One region of the Vibrio sp. YMD68 genome, then DNA from elsewhere that is predicted to be linked to it. Evidence: predicted binding sites of a transcription regulator. Region 1 holds the regulator's gene; each other region holds the start of a gene.
The links. Region 1 encodes PurR, which represses purine synthesis genes. Its sites were predicted from a motif close to TNANGNAAACGTTTNCNTNA; they were not measured.
Positions count from the first base shown of each region.

Region 2: a site for PurR is predicted at 3,232-3,251, ahead of QF117_RS16755 (uracil-xanthine permease family protein). Genes of this name have one in related genera too.
Region 3: a site for PurR is predicted at 5,179-5,198, ahead of pckA (phosphoenolpyruvate carboxykinase (ATP)). Genes of this name have one in related genera too.
Region 4: a site for PurR is predicted at 1,715-1,734, ahead of ihfA (integration host factor subunit alpha). Genes of this name have one in related genera too.

Region 1 covers NZ_CP124614.1:1,258,792-1,266,534, forward strand. Annotated here, with positions in the region: gene glgA (glycogen synthase GlgA) at 1-1,415, shown strand, start outside; gene QF117_RS11945 (alpha/beta hydrolase) at 1,645-2,442, shown strand; gene QF117_RS11950 (TVP38/TMEM64 family protein) at 2,543-3,235, opposite strand; gene QF117_RS11955 (TfoX/Sxy family DNA transformation protein) at 3,381-3,971, opposite strand; cyclic di-GMP riboswitch class I at 4,085-4,187, opposite strand; gene purR (HTH-type transcriptional repressor PurR) at 4,330-5,337, opposite strand; gene torD (molecular chaperone TorD) at 5,585-6,232, opposite strand; gene torR (two-component system response regulator TorR) at 6,475-7,191, shown strand; gene elyC (envelope biogenesis factor ElyC) at 7,376-7,743, opposite strand, start outside.
Region 2 covers NZ_CP124614.1:2,381,984-2,389,726, reverse strand. Annotated here, with positions in the region: gene ushA (bifunctional UDP-sugar hydrolase/5'-nucleotidase UshA) at 1-1,047, shown strand, start outside; gene ybaK (Cys-tRNA(Pro) deacylase) at 1,200-1,673, shown strand; gene QF117_RS16755 (uracil-xanthine permease family protein) at 1,902-3,152, opposite strand; gene QF117_RS16750 (DUF2066 domain-containing protein) at 3,404-4,651, shown strand; gene QF117_RS16745 (DUF2069 domain-containing protein) at 4,764-5,192, opposite strand; gene arsC (arsenate reductase (glutaredoxin)) at 5,264-5,608, opposite strand; gene QF117_RS16735 (M48 family metallopeptidase) at 5,631-7,085, opposite strand; gene QF117_RS16730 (sulfurtransferase TusA family protein) at 7,329-7,550, shown strand; gene QF117_RS16725 (AI-2E family transporter) at 7,566-7,743, shown strand, end outside.
Region 3 covers NZ_CP124614.1:71,105-78,847, reverse strand. Annotated here, with positions in the region: gene gspE (type II secretion system ATPase GspE) at 1-504, opposite strand, end outside; gene gspD (type II secretion system secretin GspD) at 501-2,525, opposite strand; gene gspC (type II secretion system protein GspC) at 2,564-3,475, opposite strand; gene hslR (ribosome-associated heat shock protein Hsp15) at 3,744-4,145, shown strand; gene hslO (Hsp33 family molecular chaperone HslO) at 4,161-5,036, shown strand; gene pckA (phosphoenolpyruvate carboxykinase (ATP)) at 5,371-6,999, shown strand; gene QF117_RS06265 (AsmA family protein) at 7,212-7,743, shown strand, end outside.
Region 4 covers NZ_CP124614.1:1,842,913-1,850,655, reverse strand. Annotated here, with positions in the region: gene QF117_RS14490 (cytosolic protein) at 1-94, shown strand, start outside; gene QF117_RS14485 (hypothetical protein) at 365-1,291, shown strand; gene ihfA (integration host factor subunit alpha) at 1,853-2,149, shown strand; gene QF117_RS14475 (DUF1415 domain-containing protein) at 2,368-2,919, opposite strand; gene QF117_RS14470 (MFS transporter) at 3,113-4,327, opposite strand; gene QF117_RS14465 (LysR family transcriptional regulator) at 4,439-5,308, shown strand; gene QF117_RS14460 (glutaredoxin family protein) at 5,344-5,571, opposite strand; gene QF117_RS14455 (M48 family metallopeptidase) at 5,728-6,228, shown strand; gene rlmF (23S rRNA (adenine(1618)-N(6))-methyltransferase RlmF) at 6,236-7,303, shown strand; gene pilW (type IV pilus biogenesis/stability protein PilW) at 7,300-7,743, opposite strand, start outside.

The sequences.
Region 1 (7,743 bases):
AGGTTGAAGGATTGATCAAAAGTGGTGGCTTGGCGGATGTTGCCAAGGCACTGCCTGAATCCTTGCAAAGATTGAAGCAAGTGGTGAAACTAGCTATTCCAGCTTACAGCCAAATCCCTAATATTGAAGATGCTGAGGTGTTGATTGATACTCAGTTAAATAGTTGGCCACATACTGAATATCAAGTCGTGAGTACCGAAGTATCCGGTGTTCCTGTCTATGCGATTCGTTGTGAGAAATATTTTTCTCGCAAGGAAATGTATGCGGAAAATAACCAAGCTTATACAGACAATGCAGAACGGTTCGCTTTTTTCAGCGCGGCAAGTTTAGACATGCTCCCTAAGCTTGGATTCCAACCTGATATTGTTCATGCGAATGATTGGCACACGGGCCTTGTCCCATACTTCCTGAAAGTTCGTCATCAAGCAGACGCCTTTTATCAAGGCATGAGAAGTGTTATCTCCATTCATAACGCCGTTTTTAAAGGTGTGTTCAGCTACGATGAATTGCAGTCGGTCCCTGAGTTTCACTCTAGACATGTGCCTGAAGCTGCGGTAAGCGATACACATATCACTATGCTGAAAGCTGGAGTGATGTGTGCTGACAAGATCAATGCCGTTAGCCCGACGTACGCGGAAGAGCTTAAGACCGAGCTTGGAAGCCATGGCATGTCTTATGAGTTCAATCGTCGTAAAGACGATTTAGTCGGTATTCTCAATGGATGTGACTATTCATCGTGGAACCCAGAAACGGATGACTACCTGACTAAAAAATACAAAGCGACAAAGCAGAGTATGGTTCGTGGTAAGAAAGCTAATTGCCAAGCCTTACAAGAAGAAGTGGGTTTGCCGGTTAAAGATGTCGCTCTTTATGGGATGGTTTGTCGTCTGACTCATCAAAAGGGTGTTCACTACTTATTACCTATTTTGCATGAGTTTCTTAAGCACGATGTACAAATCGTCATTGTCGGTACGGGTGATCCAGTATTGGCGTGTCAATTGAAGGACATTGCGGCTCAACATGGAGACAAATTCGCATTTGTCGAAGCGTACAGCAATAAGTTGGCTCATTGGGTCGAAGCTGGTTCGGATTTCTTTTTGATGCCGTCTGAGTTTGAGCCCTGTGGCTTGAATCAGATCTATAGTATGTCCTATGGCACACTTCCGATAGTACGCGGGGTGGGCGGTTTAAAAGACAGTGTCACGGATTACGATGAGAACCCTGAACAAGCAACAGGCTTTATCTTTACTGATCCAACGGCAAATGCTCTTTTGCTGACGCTTATGCGTTCACTGTTACTTTATGCGCAAAATACCCCAGAGATTCGTCGATTGCAGCTGGATGCAATGAAAAAGAATTTTTGTTGGGATGATGCGGCTAAGCACTATTTGGTTATGTATCGAAGCACTCAGTAACACTCTTATACATTCAAGCGCCTACGGGCGCTTTTTTTTGCTTAAGCGATAACGGTTGTGCGGTTTCGATTCTGTAACGTTAATGTATCTTTAGGTGAATGGTCACATCAGGCAACAACTAGACAATCATTTGAGTGGTGTTTGTTATCCGATAAATAGCATTTACTATAAAATATGGTAGGCTTCTATGTTAGGTTCATTAGATTGCGTACTTAGGTTTTATTGAATAATGTCACAAACTCTACTTTTTCATAAGACATACGAACACCCTTCAAGTAACGAGTGGGTGGTTTTTGTGCACGGGGCAGGTGGAAGCTCGTCGATATGGTTCAAACAGATTAAAGCATACAAAGAGCATTTCAATATCTTGCTGCTTGATCTTCGTGGGCATGGGAAATCAAATCTATTCATCAAAGATCTTATTGCGAATCGTTATACGTTTAGAGAAGTGACCTTGGATATTTTGAAAGTACTGGATCACGTTAAGATTCGCTCTGCCCACTTCGTTGGCATGTCGCTAGGAACGATCATCGTTCAGAATATTGCAGAGATTGCGTCAGAGCGTGTGCATAGTATGGTTTTAGGGGGCGCTGTAACACGGCTCAATATTCGTTCTCAGATATTAATAAAGCTAGGTGATTTGAGTAAACACATCATCCCGTACATGTGGTTATATCGTTTGTTTGCGTACGTTGTTATGCCTCAGCGCAACCAGAAAGAGTCTCGTCATATGTTTGTACGAGAGGCAAAAAAATTATGCCAGAAAGAGTTTAAACGTTGGTTTATTTTGACGGCGGAAGTCAACCCATTGATGAGGTACTTCAAAAATAGAGAGTTGCCAATCCCAACACTTTATTTAATGGGTGAGCAAGACTATATGTTTATTCAACCAGTCAAAGAAATGGTTGCGGCTCATCAAGATAGCAAACTGCTAGAAATACCTAATTGCGGTCATGTGTGTAATGTTGAGCGCCCGGAAGAATTTAATCGTTACTCGATAGAGTTTATTAAAAACTGCACTCGATAGGTTGATCCCACTCACGCAAGAATCCCACCCACGCAAGATCAATTAGGTGCTACACGAGCCTTATTCTGTAGCACCACGCCTTTTTTTCCTCAAGAATACGTTACCCTTCATTTTGCTTCGCAGAGTCACTCTTTCTTATTATCGTCATGGCTTTCTTGGTGATGATTGGAAATAACCCCAACAAAACAAACGATAGAATCACAGGCAAAGAGACAATGCCTGAAAGGCTTTCTATATTGGCGAGTTGGGTTCCCGCATTAAGATAGACGGCCGTACCCGGTAGCATACCGAGTTGACTCACGAGGTAGAATCTTAAAGCTGATATTGGCGTCAATCCCATCAAAAGGTTGATCAGAAAGAATGGAACAACAGGGATAAGGCGCAGTGAAAAAAGATAAAACGCGCCGTCTTTTTCTACCCCTTCATTAATTGTAGAGAGTTTGGAGCCGAATTTTTTTTGAACCCATTCCTTCAACAAAAATCGACTACTAAGAAAGGCAAGCGTTGCGCCTATTGAGCTGGCAAAAGAAACCAAAACCAGGCTGGTCCAAAACCCAAACAGCGCGGCACCTAATAGAGTTACAACCGCAGCACCTGGGATAGAAAATGCGACCACAACGATATAAATTGCAAAGTAGCTTAGAGCTGCGATTGCAAAGTTGGATTCAATAATATTACTCAATGATTCTTGCTGTGACTTTGCATTCTCTAAAGTCAAAAGGTGCCCGTAATTTATCGTAAGAAATAGAATGGTGCCGATCAGAAAAATGGCAAAGAGTATTTTTTTATTCATAGTTATAGAACCTGTAAGGTGATGTGCGTATAGAGAACCGTATTAGGGTAAAAAAATTTCAAGTATCAATAGAATAAACAGATTCAAATTTTGATGCCGATAATGAGACATAAAAAAACCAACATATGAATGTTGGTTTTTTGAGTTATCTTAATCGATTCGCGAGTTCTTCCCGTCTCTCTTGGGGAATAACAGACCAGTGAGTCCCCTTAATAGCACCTTCTAGCGCCCAAAGGAGCTCCAAGCCCACATCTGATGGGTGAGATTGCTGAATGGCCTTATAAGCGGCTACAGAGCCTTGCTCCTCAAGAGTTGCCACAGAATCAATCCCCGCTTTTTTCAGCATTCTTTCCGTTGCTAACCTAAGATTTGGTAAATCCTTAAGGCGATCCGGTTTTGCAGATGCTTGGCTTTCTTTTTCTTTCTTTGCGATCTCTAATGAGCTTTTTGCTTCAGCGAGAGTGGCTGCGGAATCTGACATCCAATCATCAGGTAACGCATAATATTTGGTTACGACAGGGTGTCCGCGCTTTTTATAGACATATGGCATATAGCCTTGCTGCTTGAACTTTTTAACGGCAATGCTATCGGCTCTTATGTGAAGTTTGTCATTTACAACAAGTGCAAACATTGTGTCTTCAACAAAAATACCGAAACCGCCAAACATTGAACGAGACTTTACTCGTCCAAGCTGTTCAAACAGCCTCATTGAGTCTTTTAGTATTGGTTTATCCATGCTGTATGTTCTCGGTGTATGTTAAATACGCCACCAAATCAGGTCCGAGAGGTTAGCAAAATATGCAGAAACTGTGTCATTTACGGGTAAATTTTATGTTTGCATTGCTTGCCATCGGTAACCCCGCTACCTACCAACTCCTGTGATAAACAGAATGTTTGGTTAAGGCCGGAGGCTTTGCGTCCCACCCTTTCAAGTGGTTTGCCCTGTGCGTGACTAAAAATAAAGCTTTGATCAATCTGAATGAATATCACTAAACCGCTTGGTTACTGTGATGTTCATCCAACAAATTCATCTCAATAATGAGTCTAAACTATAACATATAATTAGCAAGTAAAGAAAAGCCAGTCAACACAGCCTACTTATTGAGATCCTTTACGGTGTTTCGTTCTACGATTTCAGGGTGCATCTCAAATATGCGCTTTTCATGATCTTTATCTTTGATTCTCTCAAGCAAAATTTCAAATGCATTTTTACCTACACGACGTTTGGGTTGGTGTACGGTCGTTAGTGGAGGCGAAAAGTATTCAGCAAGCTCAATATTGTCATAACCGATGACAGAGATATCGTTAGGAACGTTAATCCCTTTTTGCCCTAAGCGACTGATTAAACCGAGAGCCATCGTGTCGTTGAAACAGAAAATGGCCGTTGGTTTGTTGTCCATCGCTGCAATTTGGTCTGCCGCTAAGACAGCAGTATCACACTCAAAGTTACCTTCTAAGATCCAATCTTCATCGATTTTCAGGTTGGCTTCTGTCAATGCACGCTTAAAGCCTAAAATGCGCTCTTGGCATGCTGCTTTTTCAAAATGCCCGCTGAGACAAGCAATATCTTTATGGCCTTTATCAATCAGGTATTTTGTGGCGAGATAACCCCCTTCTTCTGAATTATCGATTATTTTATCGGCCTGGGAGCTTTCCGGGCCCCAATCCATCACAACCTTTGGAATGGTTGAGTGACGGTCAAGCATTTCTCGGAGTTCTTCAGTAAGGTCCGAACACATGACAAGAATGCCATCCACTCGTTTTTCGGCCAGCATTCGAATATAGTCACGCTGTTTTTCATAGATACCGCCGGTGTTACAAAGAATCAGCGTGTAGCCTTGGCGATAACAATAGCTTTCAACACCGTCAATGACTTCAGAAAAGAAAAGGTTTGTAGATTGAGTGACCAGCATACCAATCGTACGTGTTGTATTGCATTTTAAGCTGCGGGCAACGGCACTTGGGGCGTAGTTGAGTTCTTCAACGGCTTTATTCACTTTTTCTTGTGTCGTTTCTGCCACGAATCGCGTTTTATTGATAACGTGAGAAACCGTGGTCGTTGATACGCCAGCTAAGCGAGCAACATCTTTAATTGTGGCCATAATTCTTTTCCTGTTAATTGCTGTTGCAATTCCATTCACTAACAAAGCGTTTCAGTGCTTACATGAGCAAAAACATCTTACATCAGTAAAAACACAAAAACCGCCAATAATAGCGGTTAGTTAGTCATTCTTTTGTCGTTATTATTTTAATTTTAGACTTCATGTGAAGTACAAGCAATGAAAAGCGGTCATATTCGCGTGATCTAAAACTACAATTAGACAATATCATGGTGTTTATATTGAGTTTTTACTCGCCAGCTAAGTATTGGCAATCGAGTTCCAGAAAAGCACCCATCAATTCAGATACCGCAGCATAGAAACCGAAATCATCCAATTGCTGACATTTATGAGCAAATTGCGGGACCCAAGATAACAAGTAGGTTGAGATAAACTGTTTTTGCTCAATCAGTGCTTGGTCAAGATGCTTTTCGATTTCAACTTCATTGGAACGGATAATCAGGTGACCTAAAAAATCAAGTTCAATAGCGATATGATCAGCCGGTTCATTGAGGGTTTCATGAACGGTCACATTATGCTTCGCCATCAGCTCAGCCATTTCCTTTGCAGGAGTATCATTGAGTATCCCAGCCTCGCCAATATAAATTGACGCGTATGGCAGAGCTGAATCTTTATCTGACTTTAAAAATAGGTCACAAAAATCAGCAGATAACTCAAGTTGCGCATCTTCTCTGTCTTGCAGTCGATTCAGTGCGTCAACGAGTTTATCAATCGCAGGTTTTAATGATGGGTTCTCTCCCAAACCAGTGAGGAAAGCTCTAATCTGAGCAGACTGGTACTGTTCGATATCCGCTTCGGTGAGCTCCTTGGCGAATAGGCTAGATAGCCACCAGTAGATTTCAGCCCGTTTTTCGTTGAATGCTTTTGTTTCTTGCATTGTCATTAGCCTTAACAGAAATTATCTTTCTAGTTTAGCGAATAAAAATGAATAGGGTTACTTAAGAGTGTGATAAATATTGTGAAATTATGTCGTATTATGAACAGATTCAGCGAGCTTGTTTTGAATCAATAAACTTGCAAGATTTGTCCAAACTTAACCGGATGAGCTAGAATTGTGATGAATTATGAATAGAATGGCTCTAGCAAAATCATTCCAATGAATAAAAATAAGTGAGTTAAATGACTTATCATATACTGGTCGTCGAAGACGATGCTGTAACACGCAGTAAGCTGGTCGGCTACTTTCAGAATGAAGGTTATACGGTGAGTGAAGCTCAAAGCGGTGAACAGATGCATGAAATATTGCAAATGTCCTCTGTCGATTTGGTCATGCTCGACATTAACCTTCCAGGCTCTGATGGTCTGATGTTGACACGAGAACTACGAAGTCAGTCGGACATTGGTATTATTCTAGTAACCGGGCGAACGGACAGCATTGATAAGATTGTTGGCTTAGAAATGGGTGCGGATGATTACGTCACCAAACCCTTTGAATTACGTGAACTGCTGGTTCGAGTGAAAAATTTATTGTGGCGGATCTCAACAGCAAAGAATGCCTCTTCTCTCTCTGCGGTAAAAAAAGACGCCAACGAGAAATTGGTTCACTTTAGTGATTGGACGTTTGATATTCAGCGCAGAGCACTTAGCCGTGATGGTGTTCCGGTTAAACTGACCAAAGCAGAATACGAATTGCTTGTTGCGTTATCATCGTACCCTAACCAAGTATTAAGCCGAGAACGTATACTCAACATGATCAGTCACCGCGTCGATGCACCAAACGATCGTACTATTGATGTGTTGATCAGACGCATGAGAGCGAAAATGGAATACGATGCAAAGAACCCGCAAATTTTTGTCACTGTCCATGGCGAGGGGTATATGTTTGCCGGAGATTAAATCTAGTATTCCCACAATATTGTCTTCCCACAAGCACTGTATTCCTACAACCATGGCATTCCCATAATCATTGGATTTATCCATAGGATAGACAAAAAAGCCCGAAGTTGATGACTTCGGGCTTTTTAATATGGGAGCGTTCTATCTCGGAGATTTGTAGAGTTAACCGTGTTATGGATGACGCCTAAAGCGTATTATCTTCCACTTCCAAAACGTTTTCTTCGTAATTGGCGGCTTTATCACGTAATGTCTGCCAGGCCGTCCCTAAGGTTTCGTGCCAATATCGTTCGGTTTGCTCTAGGTAACGCGCTCTTGGTGTGTATTTTTCCCACGGCTGATTAATATTTTGGTGGGCCAAGTAGTTAGTCGGCGCAGGAACGGGTTTAATCCCAGCGGAGTGAAACTCGTTTAGTGAACGCTGCATATGACTTGCGGATGTGACGAGTATCAGTTTTTTCTGGCCGACAAACGCCGCGGCTTGTCGCGCTTCTTCCCACGTATCTTTGGCTGTTTCCAGCAAGATAATATCAGACTTGGATACCCCTAACGCGA
Region 2 (7,743 bases), 1.1 Mb from region 1:
GAATTAGAAAAAACAGAAAAACCAGACCTTATTTTCGCTGTGACACACATGGGTCACTATGAAGATGGCAAGCGTGGCATTAATGCGCCTGGTGATGTTGCTTTAGCTCGTTACCTAGATGAAGGCTCACTTGATATGATCGTTGGTGGTCACTCTCAGGAACCTGTTTGTATGGAAGCGCCTAATGTCGTGACCAAGAAATTCAACCCTAGTGATGAATGTAAGCCAGATATGCAAAACGGTACTTACATTGTACAAGCGCACGAATGGGGCAAATATGTTGGCCGAGCTGACTATGAATTCCGTAACGGTGAACTTGAGATGGTCAGCTACGATTTGATTCCTGTTAACTTGAAGAAGAAAATCAAAGTTGATGGTAAATCTCAACGTGTTCTTATTGAAGACGAAATTGCACAAGACCAAGAGCTTCTTGAATTCCTGCGTCCTTTCCAAGAGCAAGGTCAAGCTCAGCTGAATGAGAAAATCAGTGAAATTAATGAGAAGCTTGAAGGTGACCGTAATGTGGTTCGTTTCCAACAAACCAACCTAGGTCGTTTGATCGCAACAGCACACATGGAGCGCGCGAAGGCAGATTTCGCTGTAATGAACTCTGGTGGTGTACGTAACTCAATTGAACCAGGTGATGTGACTTACAAAGATGTACTGATTGTTCAACCATTTGCCAACATCCTTACGTACACTGACATGTCAGGTGCTGAGGTTATCGATTACCTAAATGTGGTTGCAACTAAGCCGGTTGATTCAGGTGCGTACGCACAGTTTGCTGGTATTTCAATGACGGTTGAAAACGGTGCAGTATCGAATGTTATGGTTGGTGGCAAGCCGCTAAACGTTGAGGATACCTATCGCTTTACTGTACCTAGCTATAACGCGGCTGGTGGTGATGGATATCCAAAACTGACCGCTCATCCAGGTTTTGTAAACACAGGGTTTGTTGATGCTGAAGTATTGAAAGAATACTTAGAAGCAAACAGCCCAGTTGATGTAAGCCTTTATGCACCTTCAGGTGAAATGGTCTACAAGTAAGCATTAAAATAACAAACCAGAGCAATAGTCCTGCTCTGATATAAATAAAGAAGCGGTGCACTCAGGTGAGCCGCTTTTTTTTTCATACAATCTATGTTCTATTATGCACTCGGTTTTTCGTGACGGATGACACACGAGTAAAGGACAGCCACATGACGCCTGCTATAGAATGTGCAATTAAGAATAAAGTGCCACATAAGATCCACCAGTACGAACATGACCCGAGAGCAAAAAGTTTTGGGCTAGAAGCCGCAGAGGTGTTAGGGCAAGATCCAAGCACGGTTTTCAAAACCCTATTGTTTTGTTTAAATGGGGAGCCCAAGAACTTAGCGGTTGCCATTATTCCCGTTGAAAACCAGTTAAGCCTTAAGTTAGCGGCAAAGGCGGCGAAGGCAAAAAAAGCAGGCATGGCAGATGCGAATATCGCTCAAAAAGTCACGGGTTATGTGGTCGGTGGAATCAGCCCACTTGGGCAAAAAAAGCGATTGCCCACGTTTATTCACCACAGCGCCACAGAACTCGACACAATATGCGTCAGTGCTGGTAAGCGTGGTCTTGAAATAGAGTTGGCAGCGCGGGATCTGGCCAAGCTCACCAGTGCCCATTTTACCTGTTTGTGTGACTAGCTATAACGTTAGATATCTATTTTTTAAATAGATACAAATTTTAAACGAATACAAGAATGGCCAAATACGAAGCACGTACTTGGCCATTTTTTAACGCTCTAGATTCTTACAGCACTCGCTTTTTATAACACGAACTTCTTACAACACGAGCAATGTCGTCTAAAGCCTTTATAGACTACGCACACATTTGATAGCTCGCGAACGCCTCAGGCTATTTTGCTTATTCTTCTATTTTGCCTCTTCTTCCATTTGAGCGTTATCGACGATGTGATTTTCGCCCAAATCTTGCGGTAAAACTAGGTTAAGAAGAATCGCCACGATACCACACAGGCTAACCCCTTGTAGGCTGAACTCACCAATACCAAATGCCATACCACCGATACCGAAAACCAGTGTCACGGCGACAATCACAAGGTTGCGTGATTTGTGTAAATCGACGTTATTTTTAATCAGGGTATTCAAACCAACCGTAGCAATAGAGCCAAACAGTAAAATCATAATGCCGCCCATAACCGGAACTGGGATGGTTTGAAGCAATGCGCCCAGTTTACCAACAAGCGCGAGAACAATTGCGGTCACTGCTGCCCATGTCATGATGACAGGATTAAAAGCTTTGGTGAGCATAACGGCACCGGTTACTTCACTGTATGTTGTGTTTGGTGGCGCGCCCATCATTGAAGCCGCGATGGTTGCTACTCCATCACCAGCAATCGTGCGGTGTAAACCTGGTTTCTTGAGGTAGTCTTTTTTGGTCACATTTGAAATAGCAAGCATATCACCCACGTGCTCGACAGCCGGTGCAATGGCGACTGGGATCATAAATAGAATGGCATTGATATTGAATTCAGGCGCCGTAAAGTTCGGCAGAGACAGCCATGCTGCTTGAGCCACTGGGGTAAAGTCGACAACACCGAAGTATAGGCTAAGTGCGTAACCCGCCATGATACCGCCGCAAATCGGTAATAATTTAAGAAAACCTTTCGCAAATACACTGATGGCAATCGTCACGATAAGCGCCACACTTGAGATCCAAAGAGAAGCCGTGCCGTCAATCAGTTGAAGGCTGCCATCCCCTGTTTTACCCAGTGCCATATTGACAGCAACGGGTGCTAAGCCTAGGCCAATCACAATGATCACTGGGCCCACAACAACAGGGGGGAGAAGTTTGTGAATGATCTCAACGCCTTTGATTTTGATCACCGCGCCCATCAGCACATAAACAACACCTGCTGCCATTAATCCGCCCATGGTAGCGCCAATACCCCATGTTTGTACCCCAAACATAATCGGTGCAATAAAAGCAAAAGATGAAGCTAGAAAAATGGGTACAGAGCGACGAGTCATTACTTGGAAAATAAGCGTACCCACACCCGCACCAAAAAGGGCGACATTGGGGTCAAGCCCAGTAAGCAATGGCACAAGTACAAGTGCACCAAAGGCGACAAAGAGCATTTGTGCACCCTGAATAGCATTTTTCATGGTAGTTTCCTGTTGGTTGAAGTGGTCGTTGACGTGTTAGCTGGAAAGCCGATGTTAAAAAACGAAGGGATTTTAGCACCTACGAAAACGTTTGCGGTGGAATAGATCAAATTAATGCACATAAATTATGAATTGTGATTGCTATTGCGGCAGTCTGAGTCAAATTCTCACGGTATCTTGAAGTCCATTTCTTGCTCACGGGTAGATAGTTGCTTATCATCTACTTTCGCTAGCCATTATGTAGGAAACATATGCGTCATTTAGTTTTATTGATCGTAAGTTTATTGTCTGTCTCTGCTCACGCTCTGACCAATGTCGATTTATATCGCGCTGAAATTGTCATTGATCAGGAAGAAGACAACGGAGATGCTGCTGCGCGAGTGGCTGGTATGAAAGAAGTCATCATCCGAGCTTCCGGTGATCGCACTGTGATTGAGAATGAGGTGATAAAAAAAGCACTGAATCAGCATTCTCAATATTTATCTAAAATCAGTTATGACCAAGTCAATGAACAATCAACGATACGTATGGGTTTCAATGCGCCTCAGATTCGTGCTCTGCTCAGTCAAGCTCAAGTCCCATTTTGGCCTGAGTCTCGTTCGAACTTGCTGGTGTGGTTAGTCGAAGACTCAAACTTTGAACGTAATATTTCCTGGGAGCACTCATCAACGGCGACCCTTAACGAGATTAAAAGCGAAGCGCAACGTCGTGGATTACCCATTACTTTACCGATTGGGGACTTTGATGATATTACGGGCATTTCCATTGCTGATGTCTGGGGCGGGTTCGTTGATCCAATTAGCGCGGCAAGCCAGCGTTATCCGAGTGATGCCGTCTTAGTCGTTCGTTCCCAAGGGAGCAATCTTCGTTGGACGCTTTATGATCAAAAGCCTTCGAGCATGATGTCACGAACCCAAGCGCCTATTACTGGCACTGAGTCAGGGTCTCAATCTGCTGCTGACATGATCAATACTGTTAGTGATTACTATGCGAACAAAAATGCAGTCATGGTTGCGAGCGAATCTTCGGAATCTGTGACCGCCCAATTTACCTCAATAAACAGTGCGCTTGATTTCTTCCAATTGGAGAATAATTTAAAAGCATTGTCTTCTGTTGCTTCCCTCGATATCGTTAAAATTCAAGGTACAACCGTGACATTTAACGTGCATTTATTGGCGTCTCAAGCAGAGTTCGAACAAGAAGTGCTTCGTATTCAAGGTATTAATAAAGTGGCTGATACATTCCCTTCTGGCGAGTCGAATGCCCACAACAATTTGGACGACTCTGGTTCAGTAAATGGCGCTGTTAATGATAACCAACGCAATGCTCAAGAAAGTAACAGTGCTGCTGATACTGACGTTGTTGGTGAAAAAGTGAGTTTGGAAGAAGCACCGACGCTCTCTGAACTTAATAAGCCAGTAGAAAGTACGATGGAAATTCAACACCATGATTCAACGGAAGTGGATCGAACATTAAGATTTGAGTGGAAGGCTGACTAGTTTTTTCAGGACGCCTTTTATTCAACAGAAAAAATATTCAAGAGAAAAAGCACTCAAAAAAAACCGCAGATATTTCTGCGGTTTTTACTTTTTTGGAGGCTGAGATTACATGTTATGAATTATCGAAGCGCGCTTTTTCTTGCTTCTCTACTTCGGATAAACGTGTGAGCTTAAGGCCCAGTTCCTTACCTCGAGAGCGAGCGTAAAGAATGTTGCCGATAAATGCCATCGTTGTTAAACACAGCTCAACGGAAGCAAGCACCCGTTCTCCATCTCCAATGTATAAAATAACCAAGGCATGAAGAAAGTAGAGCATTAAAACAAAGTTTGCCCATGCATGGGTGTAGGGTTTACCTGCGAGAATCCCTGGGAGTGGTAGCAGTAAAGGCACGCTCCATGCAATTGCGAGAGTGAGGTTATTGATATGGGGATGCGGGGACAAATACCATTGCCACAATACAACCCAAGAGATGAGTGAAAGATTGCCGAAAAGAGCGAGCAATCTAAATAGTTTGGTTCTGGTTGTCATGTCAGGTGCCATTGGCTTGTTTATCCTTGCTTGCCTTACTGTGTTTCTATTACGCTTTTGAAGACGGAACTCAAAGAGCCGATTTATAAAATGTCCAAAACTTGCTCTGGTGGGCGTCCATGACGTGCTTTTCCATTTGAAACCACAATAGGGCGCTCGATTAATTTTGGGTTTTCTGCCATGGCTGAAAACAATTCTTCGTCGTTCGCGTCAGCAAGTTGCAGTGTTTTGTAGGCTTCTTCTTTGACTCTCATCATGTCTCTTACGCTAGATACATCAAGTTGTGCATAGAGTTCTTTCAAAGTGTCGGCCGTTGGTGGCGATTCTAAATATTTCACAATAGTCGGTGAAACATTATTTTCTTCCAATAACGCCAATGTTTGACGGCTCTTTGAACATCTTGGGTTGTGATAGATGATGACAGACATAAAGGCTTCCTTGTTGATGTAATTATTGCAGTGATAAGAATCGGTCACGTTGAATCATGAGTTGGTCAATTCGCGCATCGAAGCGAGCTTGTTTTAGGCTACCTAGGTCGACTAGTTGGCTGGCTTGAGTGTAAAACTGTATGGCTTTGTTCCAGTTCGCTTTCAGGGCTAAAATCTCCGCTCGTGCGGCAAGATCATCGGCACTTTCGCCCAGTGCAATGTTCGCTTCTGAAAGTAGGTGCCAGCCGTTAACGTCGTCACTAAAATTATGAGTGTAGCGTTGTAATACACGAATGGCTTCGAGGTAGTTGTCTTGTTCAAGCAGCGCGTTAGCATAATTGATAGTAAGAACTGGGTTATTGGGCTTAGATTGCAGTGCCTTTGACAGCATCGCGACGGCTTTCTCTGGTTGTTTTTGTGCAATGTACAAATCAGACAGCGCATCTAAGTAAAAATTATTGCTAGGCTCGAGTTTTATCAAATTGTGAAGTAGGGCATCAGCTTGTTCGAGATCTTTATTATCCAAATGAACCAGTGCTTTACCATATTGGAAAGCGGGGGCGATATCTTTACCTACCTTTTTTTCTGAACGTTCTAACCAATCCATTGCTGCTTTGCCATCGATACCGGCGTATCGAGCCACAATTCGCGCCCTTGCTAACTGGTAATCAAGAGACGGCTGAATACGCATCGGTGGGTAATTTTGAGCTCTGGCTCGGGTGTCTGTAATACGATCTTCAGGAAGAGGGTGGGTAAGCAACATCGGTGGCGGCTTACTAGCGTATCGGTACTCATCAGCGAGTCGGCCAAAAAATCGAGGCATGGCTTGAACCTCAAAACCAGCTTTAGCCAGGGTGTTTATACCAAAGCGGTCCGCTTCTTTCTCGTTACCACGCGTATAGTTTATCTGGCTTTGCATATTGCCCGCAGTTGCAGCGGTCACCGCAGCGATTCCAGCTTCTGGAGCCGCAATAGCAATAAGTAAAGAAGCAGCAAGTGCCGCTAATGTCGCGGGTGAACGTCTGGCTTGATCTTCCATTCTTCTTGCCAAGTGACGTTGGGTAACGTGAGCAATTTCATGGGCAACAACAGAAGCCAGTTCGCTTTCAGATTGGGCGTGTAAAAATAATCCGGAGTGCAACGCAACATAACCACCAAAGAATGCAAAGGCGTTGATATTTCGATCTCGAATCATAAAAAAGGTAAAGGGGGTTTTTACATCGTCAGCACTGGCGACTAATCGGTGCCCGAGTGAGTCGATATACTCATTCAATACAGGGTCATTAACGATAGGTTGGTTGTTTCTTAGAATTCTCATGTACGCATCGCCATAGACAATCTCTTGATCTATCGTGAGGGTTCCTCCCGCAGCGGTGCCTATATCCGGTAGCTCAATATTATTGGCGATGGATACTGAAGGGCTGGCAATAGCCGTGGCGACGCAAAGGCAAACTAACGAGCGGGCGCGTTTAAACATAGTAGTCAACAATACTCCATTTTCATTGTTGTTATTGACACGGCAAAGCCTGTTTTGTTTCAACTATTTCTGCTCTTTGTTGGAAGAGTGGCAAAATATAGCGGCATGGCAAGCGGTAGTGGCTACTTTAACGTTGATGCCCCCGTAAATACAAGGGCGCCGTAATGAAACATGAACTTGAATTTTGTTTGCTGCATAAAACCCTATACAATAGCGGCTTACTGAAGTGTATCGAGTCAAAAAGTGGAACGACTTCTAGATTTACGTGCTGAACGCTGCCCTATGGCGCTACTATTGGCAAAACGTTATGTCACAACGCTAACCATCGGAGAGGAGGCTGAAGTTATCCTGTCTGATGAAAGCTCATTCCAAGACGTAGAGCGTTATTTCCGTTTGAAGAACCACTTAGTGACTAGTGAGAAAATAGACGACGGCTTTAGACTTAAAGTCGTTATTCAAAATTAAAGGGAACACTGCTTAATGTTAGATATGGTCAGTCGTTGGTATAAGCGACGTTTTTCAGATCCACACGCTGTAAGCTTGGTCGCTATTCTATTTTTTGGTTTCATTACCATCTACTTTTTTGGTCACCTCATTGCGCCTTTGCTTGTCGCCATTGTATTGGCTTATTTGCTCGAATGGCCAGTGACCCAACTTG
Region 3 (7,743 bases), 1.2 Mb from region 1:
CAAAGGTGCCAGCTTACGACTTGGGGCTAGAACGTCACGCAGCACCCCATCCACTCGGAAACGAATAGACAACGATTTCTCAAACGTTTCAATGTGGATATCAGAAGCGCCTTCTTTGATGGCTTCCCCCAACATCGCATTAATCAATTTGATGATCGGCGCATCATCTTCCGTTTCAAGCAGATCTTCATCCTGTGGTAACTCTTCCGCTAAGGAAAAGAAATCATCGTTGTCTGCGCCGATGTCTTCCATTAACTGACGAGCTTCCGAGGAATCTCGCTGATACACTTCAGTAAGCTTTCGGTCAAACTCTTCAACGCTCTGTTCAACCGGCGTGAACATCACTTTAGCAACACGCTTTACTTCGACGAGCGCTTCAATGGCAAGTGGGGCGACATAGAATAATGTGCAGCCTTGGTCACTCTGCTCAAGCACCAGTTTGAACCGATTGGCGAAACTAAAGGGCAAGCGCGGGACAACGCTATTGTCTAGTTGTTCACTCATTTTCCAGCGTCCATCTGATCAAAAAAGGCTTGAATTTCTGCTGGATGACTGATGTCTTTACCATAGGCTGGCAACACAGGTATGTTGCTGTCTTCCATTAGCTTTAAGCCTTGGTCAGCTTTGTAGAGCTGCTCCGCACGGATAAAGTTGTATTTGCGCTGCGTAATACCATCTGCCGTCATACCGTCACGAATAATGGTCGGTTTAATGAATACCATTAGGTTCTTTTTCTCAACTTGAGTGCTGGTAGACTTAAATAAATAACCTAAGAACGGAATATCACCCAATAGTGGAACTTTAGACTCACTTTCTAGTGCTCGCTCATCAATCAAACCGCCTAACACGATCATCTGACCATCTTCAACCATGACGCTGGTATTGAGCTGACGCTTGGCAAAACGCACATCAACAGCGCCTTGAGCACCCAACACGTTGGACACTTCTTGCTCAATATCAAGCTGTACCGAATTACCTTCATTGATTTGTGGCACCACTTTAAGCTTGATACCCACTTCTTTACGTTCAACAGTCTGGAACGGATTTTCGTTATTAGATCCAGAGGTTGACCCAGTCAGTACTGGCACTTCTTCACCAACAATAAACGAGGCTTCACCATTGTCCATCACCGTGATGCTTGGTGAGGAGAGAATGTTGGAGTTTGAATCGGTTGACACCGCACTGATCAGCGCAGTCCAGTCTCCCATTGCAATACTCACCGCCGCACCATTGACACCCGCTAACGCGCCAGCCAATGCTGTGTAGTCACCTTCTTCTGTTGTTTCGCGCGACTCCCACTTATTCTCACTAGAGTTCCAGTAGCTTTCTGTCTTGGTTGAATCTTTGGCTTGTTCACGCCCAATCATGACATTACCAATTGAAGCACCCGTATTGCCATATTGAACAACAGCACCAGTATCCAAGTTGCCCCATTGAACACCAAGGTTCATACCGTCGCCTTCCGCCATTTCGACGATCAATGCTTCAATCAACACTTGAGCACGACGGATATCCAATTGAGCAACCACATCTTCAACAGCATTCATAATATCTGGCGGAGCAGTGACGACTAATGCATTGGTACCGGTATGAGCGGAAATAACCACTTGATCTCGACTGCTACTGCCTCCTTGCTTCGAGGTTTGTTTTGCTGCCTGTAGGTTATCTGACACGCCTTTAAGCACATCAACCAGTTCATCCGCTTTCGCGTATTTAAGATAAATAACGCGGTTGTTCCCTTTAGACGCCATTTCAATATCAAGCTGCTTGATGAGCTTTTTCAATCTTGCACGTACCTTAGGGTCACCCGAAATTAAGATAGAATTAGTACGGTCATCCGCAACCAATTTAGGCTGCATGAGTTCAGGGGTATTTTTAGCATCCGTACTTTTGTTTAAAGCATCAACGATACGAACCATTTCAGCGGCAGAAGCGTTATTGAGATCAACGACTTCAATATCTTTGTTACCCGCCTGATCGACACGTTTAATGATTTCCGCAAGGCGGTTAACCACCGCAGCGCGACCTGTAATCAAAATAATGTTGGCTGGGTCATAGTGCACCACATTACCCGCCCCCGCATTGTCATTAAGCTGACGCAATAGTGGTGATAACTCTCTGACCGACACATTTTTCACGGCAACGACACGCGTTACCACACTATCGCCTTGCGCACTGTCGTCGCTTACAACAGGGATTGCGGAGGTTTTAGCATCTTTCGATTTGATGACTTTAAGTACACCATTGTCCATTTCAACGGCAGCAAAACCATACACTTCAAGAACGTTTAGAAAAAAGCTGTAATACTGCTCTGAGGTCAACATGTCATAACTGCGCACATCAACTTTGCCACGCACAGAAGGATCGACAATGATGGTTTTTTCTAAGTTTCGACCCACAATATTAATAAACTCTTGAATATCAGTGCCTTTAAAGCTGGCACTGAAATCGTTCGCTGTGGCCATTGGGGCTGCTAATAAGCTTGCGACTAATAACCAAGCACTTTTGTTTAACCAATGCTTCACTTTTTTACTCCTCACGCTGGCGCATTATTGCGTCAGCATTAAAATTCAATATTAATATCATGGGTTTGACCATCTCTCTCGACCGTTAAACTCAGTTCACTTAAATCGGACATAGCACTAAATACCTTGCTCATAGATGCTGGGTCAGTCAGATCATGTCCATTGAGCTGCGTTGCGATATCACCACTTTCGAGGCCAACGGAACGAAATAGTTCCGGCTCTTTTCCTGGTGTGACTCGATAACCGATTACGCTGCCATCGCGTTTCACTTGCGACATGCGAACATACTGGAATATTTTCTGTGGGTCCTCTGAGATTTGCGCGCGAACCGTCTCCAAATCCGAAACATTATCACTCTTAACAGGGTTGTTACCCTGACGATTGACGCTAGGTCTTACCGTGGCGGTGTTTTGATCTGTATTTTGAGAAAGCTTGCTGTAATCAATCCCTGCTAACATCAAGGTTTCATCTCGACCCGAGTTATCAATAATAACGCGATCATTAAACACAGCTTTTAGTTGAACGCGCGTTCCTTCGATTTGTTCATTCAAACCATAAGTAGCCTGGCTTCCACGATTAGCAATAACGGCCAGACTCTTACCAGCATCGCTACTAGCAACCACCCCAACCAACGTCAGATTCAGGCGCGTTTTAGGGGCATCCTGAACCACTGGTTTTTCAATCGGTTTACTTTCTTGTTTATATTCACCAAATAAGTGGCTATTTGTTAAAGAAGAGGTGTCTATTGTCGATTGAGCCTTATTTTGCTTGCTGATCGGCTGCGCCACCCAAGGAGTCACTGAATCCACCGGACTTTGAATAAGCCAAAATATCTTTCCGAGCATCCAAGCAGAGAGAACCAGAAGCAGCACACAGAGTAAAAGACTGGCACGCTGTTGGATCACGACCGAATGCGCTGTCAACTTTTGCAGCCAAACATTTGAAGCAATGTTGTTAGTAAAAAAGTTCTGCTTCACTCCAAAAACCCTTAATAAATATCAATTAAAAATCGCGATTAGCCCATTACGATTAGCATTATCGATCATACAGTTATGACCGTTAAATATAACATAGCGTTATGATGCTATCGTAAATTCACCCGAATATTTGGTGCTTGCCTTGAAAAAATGGCTTCACAACACCATTGTTTATCCACATTTAGTGACTGTTGCCAACACCCAGTGACTGCGCGAAACGCTATTAGAGGTATTTTTCACTATGGGCTCTAACTCTTCAGACTCCAAATCCACATCAATCAGACTCGATAAGTGGCTTTGGGCTGCCCGCTTTTATAAAACTCGTTCCATCGCACGCAATATGGTTGACGGTGGAAAGGTGCAATATAATGGTCAGCGCAGCAAACCGAGTAAACTTGTAGAAATTGGTGCACTTATTACACTAAAGCAAGGGCATGAAGAAAAAACAGTCACTATCGAGAAGCTTTCAGATCAACGGCGTGGGGCACCAGAAGCGCAAACACTCTATATAGAGACAACGGAAAGCATCAAAAAGCGTGCAGATAATGCTGAACAACGTAGATTGCACGCGCACAACCCAAGCCCTGAACGGCGACCTGATAAGAAGCAGCGTCGAAATATTATTAAATTTAAAAATCAATAAGCTGGAGCTCCCTAGATGGCAAGTAATGTATTAAACCGCTACCTTTTTAAAGACCTTTCTGTACGCGGTGAGTTGGTACAAGTGGATGAAGCATACCAACAAATAGTTTCTAGCAAGGAATACCCTGCCGCAGTGCAAAAACTGCTGGGTGAGCTACTCGTGTCCACAACTCTTCTCACCGCAACACTTAAATTTGAAGGTTCGATCACCATGCAACTCCAAGGTGATGGCCCGGTATCACTGGTTGTTATCAATGGCGATCACGAGCAAAAAGTACGCGGCGTTGCGCGTTACGACGGTGACATAGATGAACAAGCGGGGCTGCATGACCTAATTGGTAAAGGCCATTTAGTGATCACGATCGAACCTAAGCAGGGTGAGCGCTATCAGGGTGTTGTAGGGCTAGAAGGTAACAACTTAGCGGAAGTACTTGAAGGTTACTTCGAGCGCTCTGAACAACTCAAGACTCGACTATGGATTCGTACTGGCGAATACAATGGTAAGCCTTGCGCAGCGGGCATGCTGATTCAAGTGATGCCTGATGGTACCGGCACTGAGAATGATTTCGAACATCTTGAGCAATTGACTAACACGGTTAAAAATGAAGAACTGTTTTCATTAGAAGCGAATGATCTTCTGTATCGCTTATATAATCAGGAACAAGTTCAGCTCTTTACACCACAACCGGTGACCTTCCACTGTGGTTGTTCTCGTGAACGCAGTGGTGCGGCGATTATGACCGTTGGTCAAGAAGAAGTGGCCGACATTATCGCAACAGAAGGTTCTGTTTCTCTTCATTGTGACTATTGTGGCACCAATTATTCATTCGATGAAGAACAAGTCAAAGAGCTGTTCATTGAGGCCAATTTAAACACAGGAACGCTGCATTAATTTGCTTAAAACAACAAGCACGTAAAATCCGTTATCAAGCCAGCTCTTCGCTGGCTTTTTTTGTGATCAAACCCAGATAAAACAAGGGCTTCCACCCCAAAAAATCACACTTAATTTCTTAGTATTAATAATTCTTTTGCTCTAGCGCAAAGGTTTGCTTACAGGATATTATAAGTACAGCCATTATGTGATGACACACATAAAACCACACTAGATATATGGTCATTATTTGAGCCATATCCCTGTTTTCTGGTAATTCCGTTGATAGCATGATGAGCAAACAAAAAATAATAATATTACAAATCCCTACAAAATATCCTTACAAGGAGCACCTATGACTGTTATGGAACATACAAAGGCTGCACAAATCGATCTAACTAAGCACGGAATTACTGGCGCAACTGAGATTCTTCGCAATCCTAGTTACGAACAATTATTCGAAGAAGAAACCCGTTCAAGTTTAGAAGGCTACGAAAAAGGCGTAGTGACTGAACTTGGTGCTGTTGCTGTTGATACTGGGATCTTTACTGGTCGCTCGCCAAAAGACAAATACATTGTAAAAGATGCCACGACAGAAGAGCATATGTGGTGGACATCTGACGCGGTTAAAAATGACAACAAAGCCATCGACCAAGCGGTATGGAATGACCTGAAAGCGCTGGTAACGAACCAGTTGTCCGGTAAACGTTTGTTTGTGATAGATGGCTACTGTGGTGCAAACCCTGATACTCGCCTCAGTATTCGAATTATTACAGAAGTGGCATGGCAAGCGCATTTCGTTAAGAACATGTTCATCCGCCCAACCGAAGAAGAGCTCGTGACATTTGAACCTGATTTCGTGGTCATGAATGGCGCGAAATGCACCAACCAAAAGTGGGAAGAGCATGGTCTGAACTCTGAAAACTTCACCGTCTTTAACCTGACTGAACGCATGCAGTTGATTGGTGGTACTTGGTACGGTGGCGAGATGAAGAAAGGGATGTTCGCAATGATGAACTACTTCCTTCCTCTTAAAGACATCGCATCAATGCACTGCAGTGCGAACATGGGTGAAGATGGCGATGTTGCGGTATTCTTTGGCTTGTCTGGTACCGGTAAAACCACGCTATCAACAGATCCAAAACGTGCACTGATTGGTGATGATGAGCACGGTTGGGATGATGACGGCGTGTTTAACTTCGAAGGTGGCTGCTACGCGAAAACCATCAAACTATCGAAAGAAGCTGAGCCAGATATCTACAACGCTATCCGCCGCGATGCATTGCTAGAAAACGTCACGGTTCGAAATGACGGTTCTATTGATTTTGATGACAACTCAAAAACAGAGAATACGCGAGTTTCATACCCTATCCATCACATTGATAACATCGTTAAACCTGTCTCAAAAGGCGGTCACGCGAACAAAGTGATTTTCCTATCTGCGGATGCGTTTGGTGTTCTTCCTCCAGTGTCTAAATTGACACCAGAGCAAACCAAATATCACTTCCTATCCGGCTTTACAGCGAAGCTTGCAGGTACAGAGCGCGGCATTACGGAACCAACACCAACGTTCTCTGCTTGTTTTGGCGCGGCATTCTTAACGCTGCACCCAACCAAGTATGCGGAAGTGCTGGTTAAACGTATGGAAGCCGCTGGTGCAGAAGCTTACCTTGTGAATACCGGTTGGAATGGCACAGGAAAACGTATCTCAATTCAAGATACACGCGGTATTATCGATGCCATTCTTGATGGTTCGATTGAGAAAGCAGAAACGACTTCAATCCCAGTGTTTAATTTAGAAGTGCCGACCTCTCTGCCGGGCGTTGACCCGACCATTCTAGACCCACGTAACACCTATGTGGATCCACTACAATGGGAAAGCAAGGCGCATGATCTTGCACAACGCTTTATTAATAACTTTGATAAGTACACAGACAATACCGAAGGTAAAGCTCTGGTTGCTGCTGGCCCACAGCTCGACTAAAAGCAAAAAACCTACGGGTCTGCATTAGATAAGATCAGCGATAACGTGTTTTGAAATTTATCGCATAACTTATCTTAAAAACTTATCTTTGTTTTAAAACTTAGCTACAAGCCCCTAAATTTAGGGGCTTTTCTATTGAAGCTAACACCGTTTTGTACCAATCTATAGACACTTTAAATGATACTTCTCATTCACACCGGATTAGGCCTCTCATGAAAAAGCTATTGGTTCTCTCGCTAATCCTCATTTCTTTCGTCATTTTTTGTATTGTATCTGTGTTCATCCTCTCTCAAACACATTACGCCACCAGCGCTACGAATTATTTATCTCATCAGTTTTTAGAGGATCGGATTCACGTTGAGAAATTCACTTATAACCCGCCATTTCACTTCTCCTTGGAAGGTGTCAGTTATCAACACCAGCAACAGAATCAACAGCAGAACATCATTTATATCCCTAAGGTGGATATTTGGTTTAATCGAACACCCTATCAACAAAAAAAGTGGGTAGTAGATAGCGTTCTTATTGATGGATTAAGCCTACAGGCATTCCAACCTTCATTTGATTGGCAAAAACACCTGACGGTACACCAAATTGCCTTGAATAATTTTGATGTTTCCTCACAAGAGATCATTGCTCGTGGGGTCAATGTTCAGATCAAAAATCCGCTCTGGGCAGAAAGCAATCAAACGATACCGTTCGGTGTCATCCAATTCAGCACCGAACAACTCTACTATCAAGGTG
Region 4 (7,743 bases), 580 kb from region 1:
TATCGTTGAAGGGCGTGGTCGGGTGTTTATCTATCACGGCGACTATGTGGCTTTTGTGGATGACGAGCAAACCTTTATTACTCGCATGGACTGAAAAGATTCAGTCAGTTGAAATTGGTGTAAGCATGAACAAGGCCTCGCGTTTGCGGGGCTTTTTGTATGTGAGAGAAAGTGATTGGCCGTGTTGAGGCTTTAGGAGATTTACGCGAGAAAAACGGACAAGTGGTTGTTTAACGGGTATTGGGTTACGCCAGATAGATCGCATCTAAGCAGGGGAGTATGCTTAACCTGTTAATTATTTTCCAGTTTTAAGGACAATACCATCTAGGCGATTAACGTCGATAACGCGCAAGGATGCTCAGTCATGGCTAAGAAATTAATATTCATCCACGGTCGGGATCAGAAGCCTGACAAAGAATCTCTTCAGGCATTGTGGTACGACGCAATTGAACATGGATTACAGCGAGATTGCAACGGTTCAGGTTCGCTTCAAGCGTTTAAAAATGTAGAGAAGCGCTTTGTCTATTTTGGCGACCTATCGAACACCTTGTTATTCAAACCCACCGAGGATCCGCTCAGTCGACAGCAAGCACTCATCAAGCTCAAAAGCTATAAGACCAAACAGTTCAACAAGAAAACGTATCATGACGTTTCTAAGGCAGGCTTCCTCCAGGAGGCGCTTGCAGATATGTTTTCTTCCGTACTCAATCGATTGAAAGCCGCCGAACCAATCATCACTCTGGTTGCGCCAGATATGGCTCATTACTGGTATGAAGATTCTTATTTTGGTAGTGATGTCAGGTATCGATTAATGGTCGAATTAAGGGAGGCGCTGGATAATCAAGATGATGTGATGATCGTGTCGCATAGCCTTGGCACTATGATCAGTTATGACGTGTTATGGAAGCTGTCGCATTACAGTGAATACCGAGGGGTTTACGGCGCGAAGAAGAAGGTCGATTTACTGGTAACACTGGGTTCGCCGTTAGGGGATGAGAGTGTAAAAGATCGCTTAAAGGGGAGTCGATTAAAAGGCTTTAGGAAGTACCCTTTAAATATTCATCGATGGATAAACATCTCCGCAGAAGACGATTTTATCTCTCACGACAGCAAGATCAAAAACGACTTTGAAGAAATGCTGAAACTGGGTTTGGTGCCCGGTGGAATGAAAGACATCTACCCAATTTATAACCTCAATGTTCGTAATAGGCAAAGCAACCCACACGGATCAATTGGGTATCTGATTAATCCTAAGTTTATCGCGGTGCTGGATGAATGGCTCTCTACTTGATCTGTTTTTGCTGTTTTTCTGTTCTTGTTCCTTTTGTGTTTGTGTTCTTACTGTTAGTTGCCAGCGTAGTTGCTAGCGGTTGCGATTAATAATAGCTCGTCGTTGATCGGTAGGTTAAGGTATAGAACAAAGTAAGAGAGTCCGTTTAGATTGGGCGTATTTTATATCTGAAACCTGTTGATTATTAATGGGTTAGTAATGAAATAAGCGGCCAAGTGTTTGGGTGGTTTTGTCCTTAATTTGAGAATTTTCTGAACAAACTTCAAAAAAAATCCACCCAAGCCTTATGGTCATTAATAATGTAATTAGTCTACTTTTCGGTTATTAATCCTATAAATTCTTTTTTAATTTTGTATTTTTGGTTTTATATCTTGAATGATGTGTTTATTGATTCAATTTATATTTATTGATAGTTCCATACACTTAGAAAAAAGTTGGCGAAAATCAGAAGCTTGGCATACACTTTCCAAGGTAAAGCCGATATGTTGTTGATTGGCTAGGCAAAATGCTTTGGCGCTGCCATCTGGCAGTAATGTTAAACATAGCTTTAAGGGGAGTTTTATGGCGCTCACAAAGGCCGATCTGGCTGAGAACCTGTTTGAAAAACTTGGATACAGTAAACGGGATGCCAAGGAAACGGTTGAAGTATTTTTCGAAGAAATTCGAAAAGCACTCGAAAGTGGCGAGCAGGTAAAGCTGTCTGGTTTTGGTAACTTTGACCTTCGAGAGAAAAGCGAACGCCCAGGTCGAAATCCTAAAACTGGCGAAGACATTCCTATTTCTGCTCGACGTGTTGTCACATTCCGTCCGGGACAAAAACTAAAAGCCCGCGTAGAGAATATCAAAGTTGACAAATAGCTGATCGATTGAGACCACGCCTAGCGTGGTCTTTTTATATCTGGCTTAAGGCAATAAATGAACATCCTTTAGGCTTTATCAATCGATGAAGTTGAAAGCACTCATACTCATTGAATTTTCAATTCTTTTCGCTTTTTCTCTCTGCTTCTCTTCCTTTCCTTTTCGCTTATAGCATCATTTAAGCGTGAACGTTTACGCATTGTGATTTTTTGAATCGATTAGCGAAAAAGGTACGGAAACAGTTGCTGTTTTTCTTCCTGCGATAAAGACTCAACACGAGCAATATTGTTATCGGGTATGGCTTCAGGATCGGGATAGTGTTTGAGCACCTTTTCCATCGACTCTTCACGGATTAAATGAATGGTTGGGTAAGGAGAGCGATTAGTCAGATTCTCGGTATCATCGGGTTGGGTCCCGTGAAAGTAATAATCCGGATGAAATGTCGCGACTTGGTAAATTCCTTCATAGTCTTGCTGTTTGATCAGCCCATCAACCCAGTCGAGAAAAAAGTTGTAATCCATGAAATCCTGAAGCATATCGGGAATCACAACCAAAGTTGTTTCTAGCTCTTTGGCATCTTTACTGTCGAGAATCTGAAATTCTTCCAAAATACGTTCAAGCAGTGCTTCTTCCGTCGTGGCGTCGGTGACTGCGATTTTAATCTGTTTATTCTTATTCGGCTTGTGTGCGAAAGGACACAGGTTAAGACCAACGATGACGTCTTCTAACCATTGCTGAGTCTGTTTTTCTGCGAGTTGATAGTTGTCCATAGGGGTATCTTTACTTAAACCGTTTCTGCGGGAGTCAGCACCGTGCGTCTCCAGATATTAGAACGAATAGAATACCAGAAATGACGCTTTGAATGAGTAAAAATGGTGCTTGTTTTACTGCTTAACATCGCTGCTTAAAACACTTCTTCCATTACTTATTTAACGGCTGTCCAACTGACAGATTAAGTATCGTTTATCGGTGTGTTGGGTGAGGTTCGGCCAACGTCCGAGACGATACCGTTTGTCGATAGAGAGCATAGCAAAGAGCAAACAAACCAAGATAGAGAACCATGCCACCCATGGTGACACTCAACCATCCACCGTGTTGCCAGCAATAGATAAGAAAGAACCCACCTAAGCTTCCACCTATATAGTAGTGAACAAGATACAGTGCGGTTGCCGTTGCTTTCGCGTGTTCGGCCCTTTGGCTAATCCATGAATACGCTAAGGTATGCGTAAAAAATGCACCAAAGCTCACCAGTAATAACCCAATGACCATCATGGGTAAGTGATCAACCAGTGCCGCCCACATACCCAGCATGCTGATGATGCTTCCGGTTACCATCCCTGAAATAGGCTGTTTATGTTGAGCCCATTTCCCAGTTAATTTCGAGCTAAGAGTTCCTGCTAAGTAACACAGAAAAATCAAAGAGGCAGCGCCAATCGGCAGATAATGTGGGGCACTGACTAAGCGAAAGCCCATGACGGAATACAGATTAACAAAAAGCGCGAAATTGATGCCACCAATGAGCATGGCAAACCACAACGTCTTGTTTTTGATGTGTTTCACCAACGCTCGATTATGGTGGAAAAAAAGACCACGCTGGGGAGTAAAGTTGTCCTGGTTTGGTAGTAGCAGCCCAACAATCACAGCGCCTATGAACGTGAAGATGGCCATGGTTGCAACGGCAGTTTGCCAGCTGAACATTTCGGTAAGCGTGCCGCCGAGTATGCGGCCACTAATGCCACCGAGAGAATTGGCGGCAATGTATCCCCCAATCGCCTGGCCAAATGCCTTAGGGCTTAGCTCTTCAACCATGTAGGCAACGGCCACGGAAGCAAACGCGGCCAACGCCACCCCCATTAATCCTCGGGTCAGGAGCAGTAGCCAAAAGCTGTCGCTAAGAAGCATCAATAAGCCAATCAAAGGCATAGAAAAAATGCCCCCTAGCATGACTTTTTTACGGCCAAAAGATTCGGAGCAGATGGCCCAGGGTACGAGGAAAATAGAAAGCGCAAAGGTAGACGCAGCAAACAATCCGTTAATTTGAGTTTCTGATACCGTAAATTCTTTGGCGAGCAAAGGAAGGATTGGCTGAAATAGATAAAGGTTGCAGAACACCAAGAATGAGCCCAGTGCCAAGCTTAAGGTGATTTTTTTATAGCGGGTACTGCCAAACTCAGCCATTTATTTGTCCTGAACGCCAATGAATTTCGGGGTAATGTGATGAAATTAGCAGTGAATTTGTGATTAATAAAATATATTAAAACTATCGACTCGATATAAAAAGTTAATGATATGGAAACTCGTCATCTCAAACACTTCGTCAAGGTTGCAGAGCTTGGTCATTTTACGATGGCAGCGAAGGCGTTACATATTGCTCAACCCGCCTTAAGTATCTCGATAAAAAAATTTGAGCAGCAACTTGGCGTGGTGCTCTTTAAGAGGCAAGACAGAAAAGTAGAACTCACCCATGAAGGGAAAGTATTACTCGACCATGCGAAGCGTATTTTACAACAGTTAGACGATGCCAAGCTCGCTATGGATGAACTGATCGGATTGGAAAAAGGAGAGGTCCGCTTAGGGGCTCCTAGTATGATGGGGTCTTACTTTTTTCCTGACATCTTGATGGCTTTTAAATCTCATTACCCAAACTTAAAACTGACACTGGTCGATGCAGGAACGCAGTCAATTCGGAAAATGCTATTGGATGGAGAGCTGGATATTGGGGTCATTGTGAATAACGACATTCCGGAAGATCTCGATACCGATTACCTAGTGACCGGCGAGATGGTTGCCGTCGTGTCTGAAACCCATCCTTTGGCACAGAATAGTTCAATGTCGTATTCCGAGTTTTTTCAACATGAATTGGTGATGTTTAAGCCGGGCTATTTTCACAGAGAGTTTATTGATCGTGTGTCTATCGAAAATCAGTTTACTCCGCAGTTCTCTTTTGAAACCAACTTGATCCCAATGATACTGAATATTGTAAAACGAGAATTTGCTATTACTGCGCTATTGAAACTCGTCACCGACAATGAACAAGGCGTGGTGGGCATTCCATTTGAAGAGCCTGTAAAGATAGATTTGGCTTTGGCGTGGCGAAAAGATGGGTATCAATCGAAAGCCGATAGAACATTTATCGACTTTGTTAAGCAGTATGTCTAAAGAAGCAGTATGTCTAGAGAAAGAGTTGGGTTTGATTACGAGCGGTACATTTTATCAAACGTTTTTTGGTCCCAACCTACCATCACCTGATCACCAATTTTAAGAACAGGGATCGAGCGTGCACCCATCGCCTGTAGCTCTTTTCGGCCTCTTTGCATTTTGGCATTGGTGAGACGATACTTGAGACCTTTTGAATCAAGATAACGTTGAGCATCTTTGCAATGAGGGCATTTATCGGCGACATACAGGACTAAACGTTTCATAACGGACTCTTAATTGGTGACCACTAAGGGCGAAAATTCAAGCGCGGAGTTTAGCCGAAATTACGCACTGAGAAAAGTCACACTGACAAAATCAATGAATCGTTAAGCCAAATCCGATAAACTTAGCGGCCAACAGCCACGGTCGTTATCTTAACTATGCATCCATCACTTCGTTATGTTCAGGGCTATCCAGAGCATATTGTTTCCCAGGTCGAACAATTGGTTTCAGCCAATAAGCTGGTCACTTGGTTTGAATCTCGCTACCCACAAAACCATACGATTAAGAGCGAGAAAGCCCTTTTTGATTATACGATGGCCATTAAAAATCGTTACATGAAGAAAACCGCGCCGCTGAGCAAAGTCATTTACGACAGTAAGATACACCTTATCAACAATGCACTTGGTCTTCATACCTATGTCAGCAAAGTGCATGGCAGCAAGATAAAGTCCAAGAATGAAATTCGGATTGCGAGTATTTTTAGAACGGCACCAGAACCGTTACTGCGTATGCTAGTGGTTCATGAACTTGCCCACATTAAAGAAAAGAACCACGATAAGGCCTTTTATCAGCTGTGCTGTCATATGGAAGCGGACTACCATCAGCTTGAATTGGATGCGCGTCTATTTATGATTTATCAAGACCTTAAAGATAAGTAATGTCGATATGAAACCAACCAGAAAAAACAATAAAGCGATCGGCCAGTTAAAAACGATGGGTCAGTCATCAGCAATGAACGTGCAAACCGTGACCAGCCAAGCCGGTCTGCATAAGAAAAATAAGCACCATGGTCGCTATGATTTTGAAGCGTTGATGGTTGCTCTGCCTCAATTGAAGCCATGCGTTATCAACAACCCACGTGGTGAGAAGAGCATTAATTTTTCAGATCCGTTAGCGGTCAAACTGTTGAATAAAGCGTTACTAGCGCATCACTATAAAGTGACAGAGTGGGACATTCCTAAAGGGTATCTTTGCCCACCTATACCCGGCCGAGCGGACTATATTCATCGCGCTGCGGAGCTGCTATCGACTGAGAGTCAATCAATCAAGCACGCTTTGGTCAGAGCGCTTGATATTGGTGTTGGGGCAAATTGTATCTATCCAATTATTGGCGTGTGCGACTACGGTTGGCAATATGTGGCGAGTGACATTGATGAAGTGTCAGTGGAAAACGCCAATAAGATCGTGGCGAATAACGAACGGCTACAGCGCAATATCGAGTGTCGTCTTCAACAAAACGGTCAGCACTTTTTTGAAGGGGTGATAAAGGCAGGAGAATTCTATGACATTACCACCTGCAACCCTCCTTTTCATAAGTCGTTACAAGAGGCAGAGCAGGGCAGTCAGCGAAAAATTAATAACCTGAATGCTAATAAAGCGAAAAAGGGCACGTTAAAAAACACGTTAAAACGAGCAGGAGAACCGTCAAAAGCCAGCGCTCCAACCCTCAATTTTGGTGGCCAAAAAGCAGAACTTTGGTGCGATGGTGGCGAAGCTGAGTTTATCAAAAACATGGCCGTTGAAAGCAAACAGTTTGGCCATCAGGTATTATGGTTTACCACGCTGATCTCTAAAAAAGAGAACGTTAAGTGGATGCAAAAGACGTTAGAAAAGATAGGTGCATTGGAAATGAAAGTCGTAGAAATGAGCCAAGGGCAAAAGATCAGCCGTTTTGTCGCGTGGACGTTTAAAACGGCACCACAGCGACAAAAGTGGCTCAAGCTGAAAAGTTAGTTCATTGAAGACTGTTTCGCTATCAGATCATTCAGTTGGCGCTGGTACTTTGTTTCTAAAGCGGTATTGCCAGCTTGTTTTTCTAGCTCGACCGACAAGGTTAACGATGATGCTCGCAGCCCAAAACGTTGATGGAAATGCATTAGCCTTATCCTTGCATCGGTGAATTCTTGTTGTTCTATTTCTATTTTTGCTAATTGTAAGAGTGAGCGGGCACGATTTGGATCATGGTCCAATGCGCGTTCAAAATACGTTTTTGCCTGAACCGTATTGCCCGCTTTTAAGGCACATAAAGCCGCGTTCTCGTAGCTGCCTGAAATGAGATAGTAATAGGGTTGGTTGACGGCGCGATTGAAGTACTCATCCGCTTGCTTGACGTTTCCTTGCTTACACAGAAAGGTACCGTAGTTGTTGAGCACATTGCCATTTTTAGGGTGTTG